2 regions of the Bacillus sp. SCT118 genome follow, and region 1 is predicted to be linked to the other one. Evidence: riboswitches for the same ligand, from Rfam matches in the RefSeq annotation. Region 1 holds a riboswitch; the other holds the start of a gene.
What was found. Region 1 has a riboswitch for lysine ahead of ACQVGT_RS04120 (amino acid permease). Riboswitches for the same ligand answer to the same signal wherever they lie in the genome.
Positions count from the first base shown of each region.

Region 2: linked by a shared signal. The riboswitch ahead of ACQVGT_RS06765 (aspartate kinase) and the one ahead of ACQVGT_RS04120 (amino acid permease) in region 1 are both predicted to bind lysine.

Region 1 is NZ_CP191225.1:830,224-839,458, forward strand. Features, by position in the region: gene ACQVGT_RS04105 (LTA synthase family protein) at 1-1,009, opposite strand, end outside; gene ACQVGT_RS04110 (metal-dependent hydrolase) at 1,109-1,591, opposite strand; gene sspJ (small acid-soluble spore protein SspJ) at 1,758-1,898, shown strand; lysine riboswitch at 2,015-2,194, shown strand; gene ACQVGT_RS04120 (amino acid permease) at 2,298-3,707, shown strand; gene ACQVGT_RS04125 (iron-hydroxamate ABC transporter substrate-binding protein) at 3,993-4,940, opposite strand; gene ACQVGT_RS04130 (FecCD family ABC transporter permease) at 5,146-6,192, shown strand; gene ACQVGT_RS04135 (FecCD family ABC transporter permease) at 6,192-7,202, shown strand; gene ACQVGT_RS04140 (ABC transporter ATP-binding protein) at 7,218-8,027, shown strand; gene ACQVGT_RS04145 (efflux RND transporter periplasmic adaptor subunit) at 8,198-9,235, shown strand, end outside.
Region 2 is NZ_CP191225.1:1,336,271-1,345,505, forward strand. Features, by position in the region: gene fadR (fatty acid metabolism transcriptional regulator FadR) at 1-165, shown strand, start outside; gene ACQVGT_RS06735 (enoyl-CoA hydratase) at 180-956, shown strand; gene etfB (electron transfer flavoprotein subunit beta) at 971-1,744, shown strand; gene etfA (electron transfer flavoprotein subunit alpha) at 1,780-2,757, shown strand; gene abfB (alpha-L-arabinofuranosidase AbfB) at 2,976-4,463, shown strand; gene trxA (thioredoxin) at 4,786-5,100, shown strand; gene uvrC (excinuclease ABC subunit UvrC) at 5,236-7,008, shown strand; lysine riboswitch at 7,073-7,252, shown strand; gene ACQVGT_RS06765 (aspartate kinase) at 7,378-8,604, shown strand; gene ACQVGT_RS06770 (YslB family protein) at 8,648-9,094, opposite strand.

The DNA of each region.
Region 1 (9,235 bases):
CGGCTGAATAATAATCGTGCTGTTTCAGCGATTTATACATCGTATGAAATTGATGGTCGCTTTTCGTGAAAAAGACGGCGCCGCTAAGGGAAGGATACAGTGAGTTAGCGACGATAAATTCTGAATCTGATGTTTTGCCTTGTTCTGTTTGCTGATAGAAATGATCAAAGGAATAGCTTTTTTTAATGAGATCATTCATAAATGGGGTAATTTCTTTTCCATTTACTTTTTCATTCAGAACAAAGCTTTGGGTCGACTCAAGTGTTACAAAGATGACATTGCGCCCCTTTGCAAGACCGAATTTGCTTTGATCAGGCTTGCTGTAATCAGCCTCTGTGTAGTTTTTAATGGCAGTTATACTGTCTTCATCGGCAAAAGCTTTCGCGCTGATATTAACAGTCTGAGAAATTGTATCGTAAATATGGAACTGAAACAGACCGATGCTTTTGACTAGCATTTCCCGGTCAAAAGAATGTGCCAAAAGCTTCGGCTGCTGTACTTCTGCAAGTGCCAGTGTGCATAAAAGCATGCCGCAGGAAGCTGCATAGTACCGTTTGATCGTGCGGGGAGCGGCTTTTGTCTGTGGGTGTTTGGTTTTTCTGGCGAACAGCAGCAGAAAAACCAAGTCCACAAACAGGGCGATAAACAGAGGATGGAACAGTTCTTTTACACTGCTGCCCATATCGCTCATGTTGCTGGCCTGAAATAAAACCGGAATGGTAATAAAATCGATATAAAAGCCGTAAAAAATCGTATTGGAGATCAAGATGACAGTCAGAACCAGATTGGCAATCAGCAAAAAGGCCCGCTGCTTGTTTCCTTTCAGAAGCAGGCCGATCCCGAATAAAGGAAGAATAAAGCTGAGCGGGTTGACCAGCAGCATTAGCTCCTCCAACAGAGTATCGATTTGCAAATCAAAGCCGAGTTTATATATCACATACGTTTTGATCCACATAAATAAGATCGAAAAACATAAAAACCGCTGATTGTGAAAAAAGGTTCCTTTCATCAATATGACTCCTCACGTTTTCTTGATCATCTGCATGAAATGCTTCTTAAGTAAAACCTACTAAAAACAGCCGGTTCAGACAAGTCTCAGCACTCATGTTTAAAACATGCGCCCATGAAACAGCATATAAAAGTAGTAACATGAAGCAAGGGTCAGGCCGGCTAGCACGAGCTGCTCAGAAAAACTGCCTGTCTTCATATATAATGGAAGCCGAACGCGGATCGTTGAAGGGAATAATAATTTGATTCCGTTCACCGTCCAAGCGTCAAGAATCAAGTGGCTCGCCATTCCGATCATCAGGCCGGCTGATATGTTTTTATCTGGAATGTATGTAGAAGTGATAAAAAACATGATGAGCATAAACAGTAAGCTGTGTGTAAAGGTACGATGGCCAAAAACGGAGCTGACCACTTTCGATAAAATAGGAAATTTTCTCCCAATTTTGCTTTGTGTGTGGCAGATATCGGGTATTAATGCTCCAACCGCGCCTGACGCAGCCATAAGCACTGGATCAAATCCATAATAATAAGCCGCTGCCGTACAAGAAGCGATGCCTCCCATGATGTGTGTTTTTCCTGTCATTTGCCGCTTCTCCTTTTATCTTTTGCAAAAAATCTCTGAATTACAAATATATCAAGAGAATGTATGTTTGATCAACAGGACTTTGGACGATAAAAAATATCCCGCATAATTTTTCAGGAAAGAGGCATCTTAAACATGTACCTATTTTTTAAAAGAGGTGATACGAATGGGTTTCTTTAATAAAGATAAAGGAAAACGTTCCGAAAAAGAAAAAAACGTAATCCAAGGAGCTCTTGAAGATGCTGGTTCAGCTCTAAAAGATGATCCGCTTCAAGAAGCTGTGCAAAAAAAGAAAAATAATCGATAACCACATGCGGATAGGGCTTGGCTCTATCCGTATTTTCCATCTGTTCCCTTTGACAGATCATCCTTTCTTTGATAACCTTCTGGGAGTAACTGAATAATTAAATCCTCACTCTTTCTCAGTGAGGTAGAGGTTGCGCGGATGATGAGTCACACATGCCAGGCTGACAGGGGCTGTTAAACATGTGTAAAAGGCATCAGCGCCGAAGTGTGGAGAAAGCCGATCCTTCTCTATGCTGGGACTGTATCTGAATAAGTGCAGGACTGCCGCGTGCTTTTTCGCGGAGGGCTATCCGGAGATCAAGGGTGTGTGTTTCTTTAAGCATGGACTTTTGTTCAGGCTTTTTTTGCGTTTATATGATCTCGGGGTCTGGTCCGTACAAAGAATCATGGAGGTACTGGAATGGAACAGACAAAAAAATGGGGTTTTTGGTTATTAACGGCGTTTGTCGTTGGAAATATGGTTGGATCAGGAATTTTCTCCTTGCCGAGCTCGCTTGCTTCAATTGCGAGTCCGTTTGGAGCTACGTCCGCCTGGCTTTTGACAGGTGCCGGCGTGCTGATGATTGCACTTGTGTTCGGACACTTGTCCATTCGCAAGCCTGAACTGACAGCGGGACCGCAAAGTTATGCAAGAGCGCTGTTTTCTGACCCGAAAAAAGGCAACGCTGCAGGTTTCACAATGGTGTGGGGCTACTGGGTGGCGAGCTGGATCAGTAACGTGGCAATCATCACAAGTCTCGCCGGTTACTTGACTTCGTTCTTCCCGATCTTGGTTGATAAACGTGAGATGTTTTCGATCGGCGGGCAAGAGGTGACACTCGGCCAATTACTGACGTTTGCCGTATGTACGATCTTGTTATGGGGAACGCACGCGATTCTTGTTGCCAGCATTAACGGCGCAAGTAAATTAAACTTTGTCACAACGCTTTCTAAAGTATTAGGTTTTGTCTTCTTTATCGTTGCCGGTTTGTTTGTGTTTCAAACGACATTATTCGGTCATTTTTATTTCCCGGTTCAAGGAGAAAACGGCACAAGCATTGGAATTGGCGGCCAGGTTCATAACGCCGCGATTTCTACACTGTGGGCGTTTGTCGGAATTGAATCCGCGGTGATCCTGTCCGGCCGTGCGCGCTCTCAGCGTGATGTGAAACGTGCGACAATTACCGGCTTGCTGATTGCCTTGAGCATATATATTATTGTGACTTTAATTACGATGGGTGTTCTGCCGCATGATAAGCTTGTCGGCTCTGAAAAACCATTTGTTGATGTACTCTATGCGATTGTTGGAAACGCGGGAAGCGTGATTATGGCGCTTTTGGCTATCCTTTGTTTATTCGGAACGATGCTCGGCTGGATTTTGCTTGGCTCTGAGGTGCCATACCAAGCCGCTAAAGCAGGAGATTTCCCGGCATTTTTTGCAAAAACGAATAAAAAGGGAAGTCCGGTCATTGCACTCATTATTACAAACGTCATGTCACAGGTCTTCATTTTCTCGGTTATTTCCCGGACAATAAGTGACGCATTTACATTTTTAACGACAGCGGCTACACTTGCATATTTAATTCCGTATCTGGTATCTGCAATCTACAGCTTGAAGCTAGTCATCAAAGGTGAAACGTATGACCAGCTGAAAGGCTCCCGTGTAAGAGACGGATTGATCGCGATACTGGCGTGTGCATACTCCGTGTTTGTTATCGTAACAGGCACAGCAGATTTAACGACATTTATCCTCGGCATCGGTTTATTCTTTGTCGGCTTGATCGTTTATCCATTTGTGAGTAAAAAGTTCCAGAAAGAAAAACAAGCATAATGAAAAGACACCTGATTTGCTCAGGTGTCTTTTTTATAAAATCACAATTTCTCCTGTTAGGAATCCGTTCGTTAACCTAGCTGACAGGAAAGCTGAAATCGAAAGAAAAACCTTAAGGCACAATCGAATATGCAAAAAACGTTTTTCAGTCTCTCCAGCATAAAAAAACTGATCGCGATGAGGAGGCAGCTTAATATGAATGGCTCAAAGAAAATATCTGATATGATTCAAATTGAGCCGTTCTTATAAATCAGTAAAAGAGCCGCGGGCAGGCGGCTCTTTTGTTTATTTAGTCAAGCTTTCCGTAATAAACTTCAGTTGGCCTTCTAATGAAATCGGGTCTGTGAAATAGAAGCCAATCGGATCCATCTTGTAGACATGGCCATTTTTAACGGCGTTCAGGTTCTTCCAAATGGAGCTGTCAAATACGCCGCCATCATCACCGCCTGATTGCCATGGACCCGCGAAAATGTAATCCCCGGCGAAGTCAGGGAGCTTCTCTAGTGAAATACTTGTATAACCTGGCCCCTGGTCAATGGCTTTTTCTTTTGTCAGCTTTGTAGCCTGCAGGCCGAGGTCTTTGTAAATAATGCTTCCGCCTCTTCCAAAGTCTTTACCGAATACGTAAATGTCTTTTCCGTTCGTTTGCATAATGGAAATGGTTTTGTCACCGACCGCTTTTTTGATTTTTATTTTAGCTGCCGCAACTTTTTTATCCCACTCAGCCAGCCATTTTTCAGCTTTATCTTCAGTTCCTGTCATTTTTGCAAATTCTTTCAGCTGTTCGATGTTGTCGAGCTTATCGTATTTTACTGCGACAGTCGGCGCAATTTTTTCAAGCTTTTTAATATCAGCGCCCTGTGTTGTCCAGACGATAATCAGGTCAGGGTTCAAATCAATGACCTTTTCAACCGAAGTGCCGTCTCCGATGTTTTCGACGCCGTCGGTTTTTCCTTTGTAGTAAGGGTTTTTAAATACATTCTCAGGCGCACCGACAACGTTGATGCCGAGTGTTTTGAAGTAGCCGTAATAGCCGTCTGCCATGACAACCACCCGTTTAGGATGCTTTGGGATTTTTACATTTCCGTTTTCAGCCTTGTATGTAAAGGTTTCTGCGCCTTTTGAATCAGAGGCAGAACCTTTGCTTTCTGAGTTATTCCCGCAGGCTGCCAGCGCTGCAATCAATAACAGGGCAAAAAACGCGGCTCCGAGTTTCTTGTATATATGTGTCATATCTCATACCTTCTTTCTAAAAAATAAATGAAAAAGAGAATCATTATCATCTGTGATTATACCACTGCAAGTGCCGGTTGACACGATATTTTTGCAAATGCATTTTCATTTTTGTTCAAAACACTCTATTAAATCAGCTGAAAAAAGTGATATACTGAAACAGCAATTGATAATCATTATCAGTAACAGAAAGGAAGTACGGCAGTTGAGTCAACATAAAAATATACAGACTGCATCAGAAGAAATCCAATGGACGTCAAGGACATATGGCGCGGTCATCGTCCTTATTGCAGGTCTATGCCTGCTTTGCCTTGGCGCATTTTTATCCATATCCCTCGGTGCAGCGGATATTCATTTGCGCACTGTATGGGACGCCATTTTTCATTATCAGCCGACAAAGACATCTCACCAAATTATACATGATCTTCGGCTGCCGAGAACGGCGGCTGCCGCGCTTGTAGGCGCATTGTTGGCAGTGTCGGGAGCAATCATGCAGGGGATGACGAGAAACCCATTGGCAGAGCCTTCGATTATGGGTGTGACATCAGGCTCTGCGTTTGCTGTTTCGATTGCGTTTGCCTTTTTTCCCGGGCTTTCTGCAATGGGGCTTGTGCTATGGTCCTTTGCGGGAGCGGGGTTGGGTGCATCGACGGTAATGGGCATCGGCATGTTTTCAAGGGGCGGACTTACGCCTGTAAAGCTTGCTCTGGCGGGTACGGCAGTTACTTATTTCTTTACCGGCATTTCAACTGCCATTGCAATCCGCTTTGATGTCGCTCAGGATATCAGCTTTTGGTACGCAGGCGGGGTAGCGGGTGTGAAATGGTCAGGGGTCCAGCTTTTGCTTATTGCAGGGGCTGTCGGTTTAACGCTCGCGTTTTTCATCGCCCGGTCTGTGACAGTGTTAAGTCTCGGTGACGATCTGGCAAAAGGGCTTGGACAATATACATCAGCGGTGAAACTGATTGGCATGCTTATTGTAGTGATTTTGACAGGAGCTGCGGTTTCCATAGCCGGCACCATCGCATTTATCGGGCTGATCATTCCGCATATTACCCGATTTTTGGTCGGTGTGGATTATAGGTGGATCATTCCTTGCTCGGCGGTGCTCGGTGCTGTTTTGCTTGTTTTTGCTGACATAGCGGCCAGACTCGTAAATGCGCCCTTTGAAACGCCTGTCGGCGCGCTGACTTCTCTTATCGGCGTTCCCTTTTTCTTTTATTTGGCACGTCGTGAAAGGAGAGGGCTGTAATGAAAACAAAAACAAACAAACCGCTCGTTGTAATGGCTGTGACCTTTTTGCTTATCGTGGTGGTCTTTTTTGTCAGTCTCAATTTGGGCGTTATCAAAATTGCACCGCTTAAAACGCTTCAGGTCTTTTTCGGCCAAGGAACGGCGCGTGATGAACTTGTCTTATTTGAGTTCAGGCTGCCCAGGATCATCCTTTCTTTGCTTGTTGGAGCAGGGATCTCCGTAGCTGGAGCCATTTTGCAAAGCGTGTCTCAAAATGAACTTGCCGAGCCTGGTATTCTCGGAATTAACGCCGGCGGTTCACTTGCTGTAGTGCTTTTTATATACTTTTTTCAAGGGTCAGCTTCAGATCTCAGCTTTTTCGGAACATTTATGCTGCCGTTCAGTGCTTTGGCAGGAGCAATCCTCGCTGCGTTTCTCATTTATATTCTGGCATGGAAAAAAGGCGTGACACCGATTCGGCTGATTTTAGTCGGCATAGGGGTGAATGCCGGATTCAATGCCCTGTTGCTGATTTTTCAGCTCAAGATGGACCCTCATGATTTTATGCAAGCCGCGGTTTGGATATCCGGCTCAATATGGGGGGCGAGCTGGAATATGATCTGGGCGATTCTCCCTTGGATTGTGATCTTGCTTCTGTTTACTTTATATAAGGCGCGCTATTTGAACATTATGCAGCTCGGAGACCAATTGGCGACCGGGCTGGGCACCGCTGTTGAAAGGGAAAGACGGATTCTTCTTCTGGCAGCGGTCACTCTTGCCGCTTCATGCGTGGCAGCTGCGGGGGGCATTGCGTTTCTCGGATTGATCGCGCCGCATGTGGCTAGAAGGCTGACCGGTCCACGTCACCAGACGCTGATACCGGTCTCCGCCTTCATCGGCTCATTCCTGTTTTTGCTTGCTGATACGCTGGCGAGAAATGTATTGGCACCATCAGAAATTCCGGTTGGACTTGTCATTTCCGTGCTAGGTGCGCCTTACTTTATTTATTTATTGATGAAAGCGAATTAGAGGAGGGGGCCGAATATGAATTCATTATCAACGGAACAGCTTGGAATCGGTTATGGCGACAGGGTGATTGTAGAGGATTTAAATATATCGATTCCTAAAGGGAAAATTACCACCTTAATTGGCCCGAACGGCTGCGGGAAATCAACGATTTTAAAAACAATGTCCAGAATTATGCGTTCACATGCAGGTGCCGTCTATTTAAACGGCAAAGCGATTCATAAAATGTCTACAAAGGACATTGCAAAAGATATGGCGATTCTTCCACAGACACCTGAAGCGCCGAGCGGCCTAACAGTGCACGAATTGGTGTCGTACGGCAGGTTTCCGCATCAATCAGGATTCGGCAGATTAAATGACGAAGACCGCCGGATTATCAAATGGGCGCTTGAAGAAACAGGCATGGCTGAATATGCTGAACGGCCGATTGAGGCATTGTCAGGCGGACAGCGTCAACGCGTGTGGATTGCCATGGCGCTTGCGCAAGGGACGGAACTGCTTCTGCTGGATGAACCTACAACGTATCTTGATCTTGCACATCAGCTTGAAATTCTGCAGCTGCTTGACAGACTCAACAAAGAGCAAGGGCGGACGATTTTAATGGTCATTCATGATCTTAACCATGCAGCTCGTTTTTCTCATTATATGATCGCGCTCAAAAAAGGCACGGTCATCAAGGAAGGAACTGCACTGGAGGTCATGACACCGGACATTTTGAAGCAGGTATTTCAGATTGATGCCGAAATTGTGACTGATCCCCGTACAAATAAACCTGTATGCTTGACATATGACTTGATTAAAAATGAAAAAGAGCTAGTTACTGTATGAAAAAATCCCGGTTTGAAGCCGGGATTTTTTTTATTCGGCTTTGAAAATACAATTTTTCTATTTGATTCCGTCATTTCAATAAAAAGATTGCAAGTCTTTTTGAATTAATAGATAATATTGGTTAGAATGTTTCGAAAATATTACATAGTTTACAGAAAGAGGAGATCGTTGTGTCCAAGAAGAAAAAATGGCTTATTGGCGGTGCGATATGTGCCGGTGTGCTTATATTGGCTGGGATCGGCGCTGGCGGTTTTTACTTTTTTACTCACATGAACCAAGTTGCCGTATCATCGGAGCCCTATGCTGAATCGGTAGCGGTATACATGGGAGGAGATTCAGAATCAGGCCAAACGTTTTCTGGAAAGGTTGAACCTGAGAAACAGCAGAAAGTATACATAGATTCAGAAAAAGGCAGCATTAAAAAAACATACGTCAAAGAAGGCGATCAGGTTAAAAAGGGCGATAAGCTTTTTGAGTATGAGGGCGAGGATCATTCTGATGAAGTGGAGCAAGCCAATTTGCAAATTGAAATGACAAATCTGCAAATCAACCGTTTGCAAAAATCAATAACGGAAACGGAAAAGAAGCTGAAAGCGGCAGGAAAAGAAGAGAAAACCCAGCTTCAAGATGAACTTGATCAGGCCCATTTCGATTTGAAAACAAGCCAGCTTGAACTGAAGCAGCATCAAAAAGAACTGGCTGGCCTGACGAAAAACAAAGGTTCCAATGTCATTACAAGCAAGCATGACGGAATCGTTCAAAGCGTCAATCAGGATATCGCTGACGGTGCAACAGGTGACCAGGCAACGGGCCCGTATATCCAGATTGTTTCGACGGGCAAATATCTGGTCAAAAGCCAAATCAATGAGCTGTTAATGGACACGATCAAAAAAGGCAGCAAAGTCAGGGTCACGCTGAAAACAGGCGGTGAGGGCGAGTGGAAAGGAAAGGTCACCTCGATCGGCAAGCTTCCAGCGGGAGCAGGCGAGGGTGAAGAATCAGAAAGCTTTGCTGATGAAGAAATGAATCCCCAGTCCTCTAACTATCCTTTCACCATTTTATTAGACAGCCATAAAGGTCTTGAAGTCGGCTATCATGTCAACATCGAAGTGATGAGTGACAATGCTGATGCGGATACGATCAAGCTGCCGTCCGACATGGTCATTCAGGATGACGGCGAACCGTACGTGTGGAAAGCTGATGAGAAT
Region 2 (9,235 bases), 510 kb from region 1:
GGCGAATTAAAAGAAGGCCTCGACGTCCGCCTCGCCCGGCAGATGATTTTTGGAACGATTGACGAAACCGTGACAACTTGGGTGATGAATGACCAAAAGTACGATCTCGCTGCGCTTTCAGACAGCGTTTTAGAATTATTGGTGTCTGGAATTCATAATAAGTAAAGGAGTTCTGTCCTATGAATGCAATATCACTGGCAGTTGATCAATTTGTGGCAGTTTTGACGATTCACAATCCGCCGGCAAATGCACTTTCCAGCCGGATATTAGAAGAGCTGTCTTCCTGTCTTGATCAATGTGAGACAGATGCAGGCGTACGAAGCATTATCATTCACGGCGAGGGAAGATTTTTCTCAGCCGGCGCTGATATTAAAGAATTTACATCGCTTAAAGGCAACGAGGATTCCTCACTGCTGGCTGAGCGCGGCCAGCAGCTGATGGAAAGAATCGAAAGCTTTCCAAAACCGATTATCGCGGCGATTCACGGCGCTGCTCTTGGAGGCGGGCTGGAGCTGGCGATGGCTTGTCATATCAGAATCGCGGCAGAAGACGCCAAGCTGGGGCTCCCGGAGCTTAATCTCGGTATCATTCCGGGTTTTGCGGGGACACAGCGCCTTCCGAGATATGTCGGTACAGCCAAAGCACTAGAGCTCATCGGATCAGGAGAACCGATATCCGGAAAAGAAGCGCTTGATCTCGGACTTGTCTCAATTGGAGCGAAAGATGAGGCAGAAGTGATTGAAAAAGCAAAAGCACTTGCCGCTAAGTTTGCAGAGAAAAGCCCGCAAACGCTGGCATCTTTGCTTGAACTTCTTTATTCCAACAAGGTGTATTCCTATGAAGGCAGCTTAAAGCTTGAAGCAAAGCGATTTGGGGAAGCATTTGAGTCAGAGGACGCCAAGGAAGGCATCCAGGCATTTCTCGAAAAAAGAAAGCCTCAGTTCAAAGGCGAATAAAAGGGGATATGATCATGAATCTATTTGTACTGATGAAACGGACGTTTGACACAGAAGAAAAAATCGTCATTGAAACAGGAAAGATTCAGGATGACGGAGCGGAATGGATCATTAATCCATATGATGAGTACGCGATAGAAGAAGCCATCCAGCTGAAGGAAAAGCATGGCGGCACGATCACCGCCGTCACGGTCGGCGGTGAAGAAGCGGAGAAAGAATTGCGTACGGCGCTTGCCATGGGTTGTGACCAAGCTGTTTTAATCAACATAGAAGATGATCTCGAAGAACCCGACCAATATTCCATTTCTCAAGTTTTATACCACTATATGAAGGATCAGGAGTTTGATTTGATTCTCGGCGGAAATGTTGCCATTGACGGAGGATCAGGACAAGTGGCGCCTCGGCTTGCCGAGCTACTGAACATTCCGTGTATCACTACGATCACCAAACTCGAAATCAACGGCACTGATGCAGAAGCAGAAAGGGACGTCGAAGGGGATGTTGAAAAAATCAAAACGACGCTCCCATTGCTTGTCACAGCTCAGCAGGGCTTAAACGAGCCGCGCTATCCATCGCTTCCGGGAATTATGAAGGCTAAGAAAAAGCCGCTTGAAGAGCTTGAACTTGATGATCTTGACCTGGACGAAGAGGATGCTGAACCAAAGCTGAAAACCATTGAGCGTTTTCTGCCGCCGAAAAAAGAAGCCGGGAAGCTTCTCCAAGGTGAGCCTGCTGAACAGGCAAAAGAGCTTGTCTCATTGCTCCGCAGCGAAGCTAAAGTCATTTAAAGCTTGGACATTCAAAGAAACAGGGGGATGTTAGAATGGGAAAAAAAGTGATCGTGCTTGGAGAAATACGCGATGGGGAATTGCGGAATGTCACCTTTGAAGCAATAGCTGCAGGAAGAACCATTTCAGGAGATGGAGAAGTCATCGGTGTTCTCATCGGTGAAAATGTACAAAGCATTGCACAAGAGCTTATTCATTACGGAGCAGATAAAGTTCTTACCGCTGAGGACCCGAAGCTGAAAACATACACGGCAGACGGGTACAGTCAGGTCATGAGAGGTGTTATCGAGCAAGAAAATCCTGATTCAGTCATCTTCGGGCATACGGCAATGGGCAAGGATCTTTCACCGAAGCTTGCTGCCCGGCTGCAAACAGGCTTAATTTCTGATGCTATAGATGTAAGCGTTACCGGAGGAAATGTTGTGTTCACACGGCCGATTTACTCGGGGAAAGCTTTTGAACGCGTCATTTCAACCGATCCGATGATCTTTGCAACAATTCGCCCCAATAACATTCAAGCTTCAGAAAAAGACACCAGCAGATCGGGGAGCATCGAAAGCATTGATGTTTCTCTTACTGACCTCCGCACTGTTATCCAAGAGGTCGTGAAAAAAACGGCGGACGGTGTTGATCTCTCCGAAGCGAAAATTATCGTTGCGGGCGGCCGAGGAGTCAAAAGTAAGGATGGATTTCAGCCGCTGCAGGAGCTTGCAGAGGTGCTAGGGGCCGCAGTCGGGGCTTCTCGCGGGGCATGTGACGCTGATTATTGCGATTACGCTCTCCAAATCGGGCAGACCGGGAAAGTCGTTACTCCGGATTTGTACATTGCATGTGGCATTTCCGGCGCCATCCAGCATTTGGCAGGCATGTCAAACAGCAAGGTGATCGTCGCCATCAATAAAGACCCCGAAGCCGATATCTTTAAAATAGCGGATTACGGCATCGTCGGTGATTTATTTGAAGTTGTCCCGTTATTAACTGAGGAATTCAAACAATTGAATATACACTCATAAAGGAAATCCCGGACTTTAAAAGTTCGGGATTTTTTCATATTTATAAATACATACGTACAAATATAAAAAACAATAGAAAATGTCGTTGACATGTACGAACATATATAATATGGTTACTTTAAAAGCGCTTACATTCATGCTGACTCCTCAGGCAAAAGACAGATCACATATTTGACTGTGGTGCTTTTCATATCCGTATGAAAGGAATGATCAGAGGCATGTCTGAACATCAAGCAGTGATTCAAACAGATATCGTAAAAGGAACCATTAACAAAAATATATACGGTCATTTTGCTGAGCATTTAGGAAGAGGGATTTATGAGGGAATCTGGGTCGGAACGGACTCAGACATCCCCAATATCAACGGGATACGAAAGGACGTGCTGGAGGCGCTCAAACAGCTGCACATTCCTGTCCTCAGATGGCCGGGCGGGTGTTTTGCGGACGAATACCATTGGGCAAACGGTGTCGGTGACCGTAAGACAATGCTGAACACTCACTGGGGCGGTACAATTGAATCAAATGAATTCGGAACGCATGAATTTATGATGCTTTGCGAGCTGCTTGAATGCGAGCCATATATTTGCGGCAATGTCGGAAGCGGAACCGTTCAGGAAATGGCGGAGTGGATTGAGTATATGACATTTGAAGAAGGCACGCCGATGTCAGACTGGAGAAAACAAAATGGAAGAGAAGAGCCTTGGAAGCTGAAATATTTCGGCGTGGGCAATGAAAACTGGGGCTGCGGCGGCAACATGCATCCCGAATACTACGCAGATCTGTACCGGCGTTTTCAGACTTATGTCCGCAATTACAGCGGGAATGACATTTATAAAATTGCCGGCGGCGCAAATGTGGATGATTTTAATTGGACGGATGTGCTTATGAAAAAAGCCGCTGGCCTGATGGACGGGTTGAGTCTTCATTATTACACGATTCCGGGGGATTTTTGGAAGGGCAAAGGATCAGCCACAGAATTCACGGAAGATGAATGGTTTATTACGATGAAAAAAGCCAAATACATCGATGAATTGATTCAAAAACACGGCACGATTATGGACCGGTATGATCCGGAGCAGCGGGTCGGGCTGATTATTGATGAATGGGGCACGTGGTTTGATCCCGAGCCAGGCACGAATCCCGGTTTCTTATATCAGCAAAATACCATTCGTGATGCGCTGGTGGCGGCTTCTCATTTCCACATCTTCCATCAGCATTGCCGCCGGGTGCAAATGGCCAATATCGCCCAAACGGTCAACGTTCTTCAAGCAATGATTTTGACTGAGGGAGAGCGGATGCTTTTGACACCGACGTACCATGTATTCAATATGTTTAAGGTGCACCAGGACGCTTCTCTTTTAGCCACAGAGACAATGTCTGCCGACTATGAATGGAACGGTGAAACGCTTCCGCAAATCAGCATTTCAGCGTCGAAACAAGCTGAAGGCGATATCAATATCACAATTTGCAACATCGATCACCAAAACAAAGCGGAGGCGGAAATCGAGCTGAGGGGCCTACACAAGGCAGCGGACCATTCCGGAGTCATTCTTACGGCAGAAAAAATGAATGCGCATAACACGTTTGACGATCCTCATCATGTCAAACCGGAATCCTTCAGACAATACACGCTCAGCAAAAACAAATTGAAAGTAAAACTCCCGCCAATGTCAGTCGTCTTACTTACGCTGCGTGCTGATTCTTAATTGCGCAAGAGCGCCGGAGCTTCATGCCGGCGCTCTTTTTCAGGTTTTAAAACAGCTCCGGCCGGGCATGGTAAAGTACATGACAGTGAAGAGGAGATGTGATCTTATGCTTCGTACCATTTTAATGATTATTGGGGCAATTGTAGTGATCGGGGCCATTATCAGATTTGTGTTTTAAAAAAAGAGCATATCCCATTCAACCATATAAAAATGAGTAAACCGGCTGTGATCAGGAAAAAATAATTTGTAAGCATTAAAATAGCGTGAACGAATGGGAGATGCTATACTAAAAATCATCATTTCACATTGGAGGAATTCAATAATGGCTATCGTAAAAGCAACTGATCAATCTTTCTCAGCTGAAACAAGCGAAGGCGTCGTACTGGCAGACTTCTGGGCTCCTTGGTGCGGACCTTGTAAAATGATTGCACCTGTTCTTGAAGAATTGGATCAAGAAATGGGAGACAAACTGAAAATCGTAAAAATCGATGTAGATGAAAACCAAGAAACTGCCGGAAAATACGGCGTTATGAGCATCCCGACTCTTCTTGTGTTAAAAGACGGCGAAGTAGTTGAAACTTCAGTCGGCTTCAAACCAAAAGAAGCGCTTCAAGAGCTTGTAAACAAACATCTTTAATTTTCCGCTGCTTACATGCCAGAGCGATTCCGATTGAGGGATCGCTTTTTTTATTCGCCAATTGTGAATCATAGAGAAAAACAAACGTTCGTGTTAAACTGGGAATAAAGGATTAAACATAAGGAAGGGTAACATATGAACAAACAACTGAAAGAAAAACTCGCCCTCCTTCCTGATCAACCGGGTTGTTATCTCATGAAGGACCGGCAGCAGACTGTGATCTACGTAGGGAAAGCAAAAGTGCTGAAAAACAGAGTACGCTCCTACTTCACCGGCTCTCACGACGCGAAAACCCAAAGGCTTGTGACGGAAATCGAGGATTTTGAATATATCGTGACGTCCTCCAATCTTGAAGCGCTTATTTTAGAAATGAATCTGATCAAAAAGCATGATCCGAAATACAACGTCATGCTCAAAGACGACAAAACCTATCCTTTCATAAAACTCACCCATGAACGCCACCCAAGGCTGATTGTCACCCGCAATGTCAAAAAAGACAAAGGGCGCTATTTCGGGCCGTATCCGAATGTACAGGCAGCAAGGGAGACAAAAAAACTGCTCGACCGTCTGTACCCTCTCAGAAAATGCTCCAAGCTCCCGGACAGAGTGTGCCTTTACTATCATCTGGGCCAATGCCTCGCTCCGTGCGTAAAGGATATTTCCGAAGAGACGAACAGAGAGCTGGTTGAAAGCATTACACGTTTCTTAAGGGGCGGCTATAATGAGGTCAAAAAAGATCTTGAAGAGAAAATGCATGAAGCTGCTGAGAATCTTGAGTTTGAACGAGCAAAAGAGCTTCGTGACCAAATTGCCCATATTGAATCAACGATGGAAAAACAAAAAATGACGATGAACGATCTAGTCGACCGTGATGTATTCGCGTACGCGTACGATAAGGGCTGGATGTGCGTGCAGGTTTTTTTCATCCGCCAAGGAAAGCTCATTGAACGCGATGTCAGCATGTTCCCGCTTTATCAGGAAGCTGATGAAGAGTTCCTCACGTTCATCGGGCAGTTCTATTCAAAAAACAACCACTTCCTTCCGAAGGAGATTTTAGTTCCGGACAGCGTAGATCAATCCATGATCGAGCAGCTGCTGGAAACAAACGTTCACCAGCCGAAGAAAGGCCCGAAAAAAGAACTGCTCATGCTGGCCCATAAAAATGCGAAAATCGCATTGAAAGAAAAATTCTCTTTAATCGAACGGGACGAGGAGCGTTCAATCGGGGCTGTGCAGAAACTAGGTGAGGCATTAAATATTTATACGCCGCACAGAATTGAAGCGTTTGATAACTCAAACATACAGGGGACAAACCCGGTTTCCGCGATGATTGTGTTTATCGACGGCAAACCATACAAAAAGGAATACCGCAAATATAAAATCAAAACTGTTACAGGGCCGGATGATTACGGTTCTATGAGAGAGGTTGTCAGAAGACGCTATACGAGAGTGCTTCGTGAGAATCTGCCGCTGCCCGATCTGATCATCATTGACGGAGGAAAAGGGCAGATCAACGCAGCAAGGGATGTCATTGAAAATGAACTCGGCTTGGATATCCCGATCGCCGGTTTAGCGAAAGATGAAAAACACAGAACCTCAAATTTACTGATCGGTGAGCCGCTGGAGGCGGTGTATCTGGAACGAAACAGCCAGGAATTTTACCTCCTGCAGCGCATTCAGGACGAGGTGCACCGTTTTGCAATCAGTTTTCACAGGCAAATCCGCGGAAAAAGCGCGTTTCAATCCGTTTTGGACGACATCCCGGGTATCGGAGAGAAAAGAAAGAAAATGCTGTTAAAGCATTTCGGTTCCGTTAAAAAAATGAAGGAAGCAAGCCTTGAGGACATCAAAAAAGCCGGTGTTCCCGCAGCGGCGGCTCAGCTCCTTTACGACAAATTGCAAAAATAATGTTGTCCTTTTAAATAAGATCTGATAAAATGTGAACTAATTTCATAGTTAGATCGTGTTATATGGTGAAGATAGAGGTGCGAACTTCAAGAGTATGCCTTTGGAGAAAGATGGATTCTGTGAAAAAGGCTGAAAGGGGAGCGTCGCCGAAGCAAATAAAACCCCATCGGTATTATTTGCTGGCCGTGCATTGAATAAATGTAAGGCTGTCAAGAAATCATTTTCTTGGAGGGCTATCTCGTTGTTCATAATCATTCATGATGATTAATTGATAAGCAATGAGAGTATTCCTCTCATTGCTTTTTTTATTGTGGACAAAGCGCTCTTTCTCCTCACCCGCACGAACCAAAATGTAAAGGGTGGTAATACATGGGTCTTATTGTACAAAAATTCGGAGGCACTTCCGTCGGCTCAGTCGAAAAAATTCAAAATGCGGCAAACCGCGCAATTGCAGAAAAACAGAAAGGCCATCAAGTCGTTATCGTCGTTTCAGCAATGGGAAAATCCACTGACGAATTGGTCAGCCTTGCAAAAGCTATTTCTGACCAGCCGAGCAAACGTGAAATGGATATGCTGCTGGCGACAGGCGAGCAGGTCACGATTTCACTCCTTTCAATGGCATTGCAGGAAAAAGGCTATGACGCTGTGTCTTATACTGGCTGGCAGGCGGGAATCCGTACGGAGGCCATTCACGGAAACGCCAGAATTACAGATATCGACACTTCGGTTTTAGCAGACCAGCTTGAAAAAGGAAGAATTGTCATTGTTGCAGGATTCCAAGGCATGACAGAGGATTGTGAAATTACGACATTGGGCCGGGGCGGTTCAGATACAACAGCAGTTGCTTTGGCTGCCGCTTTAAAAGCTGATAAATGTGACATATACACAGACGTGCCAGGCGTGTTTACAACCGATCCGCGCTATGTGAAATCAGCGAGAAAACTTGCGGGCATCTCATACGATGAAATGCTTGAGCTTGCCAATTTAGGCGCCGGTGTTCTTCATCCGAGAGCAGTTGAGTTCGCGAAAAATTACCAAGTGCCGTTAGAAGTGCGTTCAAGTACAGAAACCGAAGCGGGAACATTAATTGAGGAGGAATCATCCATGGAACAGAATTTAATTGTCAGAGGCATTGCATTTGAAGATCAAATCACAAGAGTAACCATTTACGGGCTGACTAGCGGCCTGACAACTTTGTCTACTATTTTTACAACACTTGCCAAAAGAAACATAAACGTAGATATCATTATCCAAACGCAGGCCGAGGACAAGACTGGAATTTCCTTCTCTGTCAAAACAGAAGATGCAGACCAAACCGTTGCGGTGCTTGAAGAGTATAAAGACGCGCTGGAATTTGAGAAAATCGAGACAGAAAGCAAATTGGCTAAAGTATCCATTGTTGGATCCGGCATGGTCTCAAATCCTGGTGTAGCGGCTGAAATGTTTGCTGTACTGGCGCAAAAAAACATTTTAATCAAAATGGTCAGCACTTCTGAAATCAAAGTGTCAACAGTCGTAAGCGAAAATGACATGGTGAAAGCAGTCGAGTCGCTTCACGATGCATTTGAGCTTTCAAAACACCCTTCAGCTGTGTAATGACAATCAAAAAGGCGGGACTATGCAGTCACCGCCTTTTTGATTACACTGGGTCTTTCATATCCCATTTCACAGTCAGAACCACTTTATCGGCTCTCTTTTTCACTTGTTCATATGATTCGGCAATCTGATCATTCATCAATTGAATTTGTTCAGCGATAAAACCAGCCTCCAGCTGAAAGCAAGGTTCTTTCTGATGTTTAAGCCGGTTGGAAATGATCGGCCCTTCAAGTTCAAATTCAAGCTCCTGTTTTTTAGCGCTTACGTTGGTGAGGGTTCCCCAGCCCGCTTCTTCAAAGAAGGCCGGAAATTCCTCCCATGATTCAAGAGGAAACTTACGGGCGAGATGTTTTCCTGCCCAATACATCATGGAAGAGTAATCTTGGCCAAGCATATCTGGGAGAACGATCTCTCGTATTAGTTCGTAGGCATAGGCGTTCATTTCAATTTCTTTTAGGTTGTCAATAGATGCTTCAAATTTAGACTTCATATCTGTCTCCCCTCTCTCCTGCGTATATTATAGCTCAAACAGGGGGGAGGATTACAGAATGATCCTGTAATTCTTATGAAAAATTAAGCAAGAAATATATATTGATAAAATAAAATTTTTCAATCAACTAATCAATTCGGA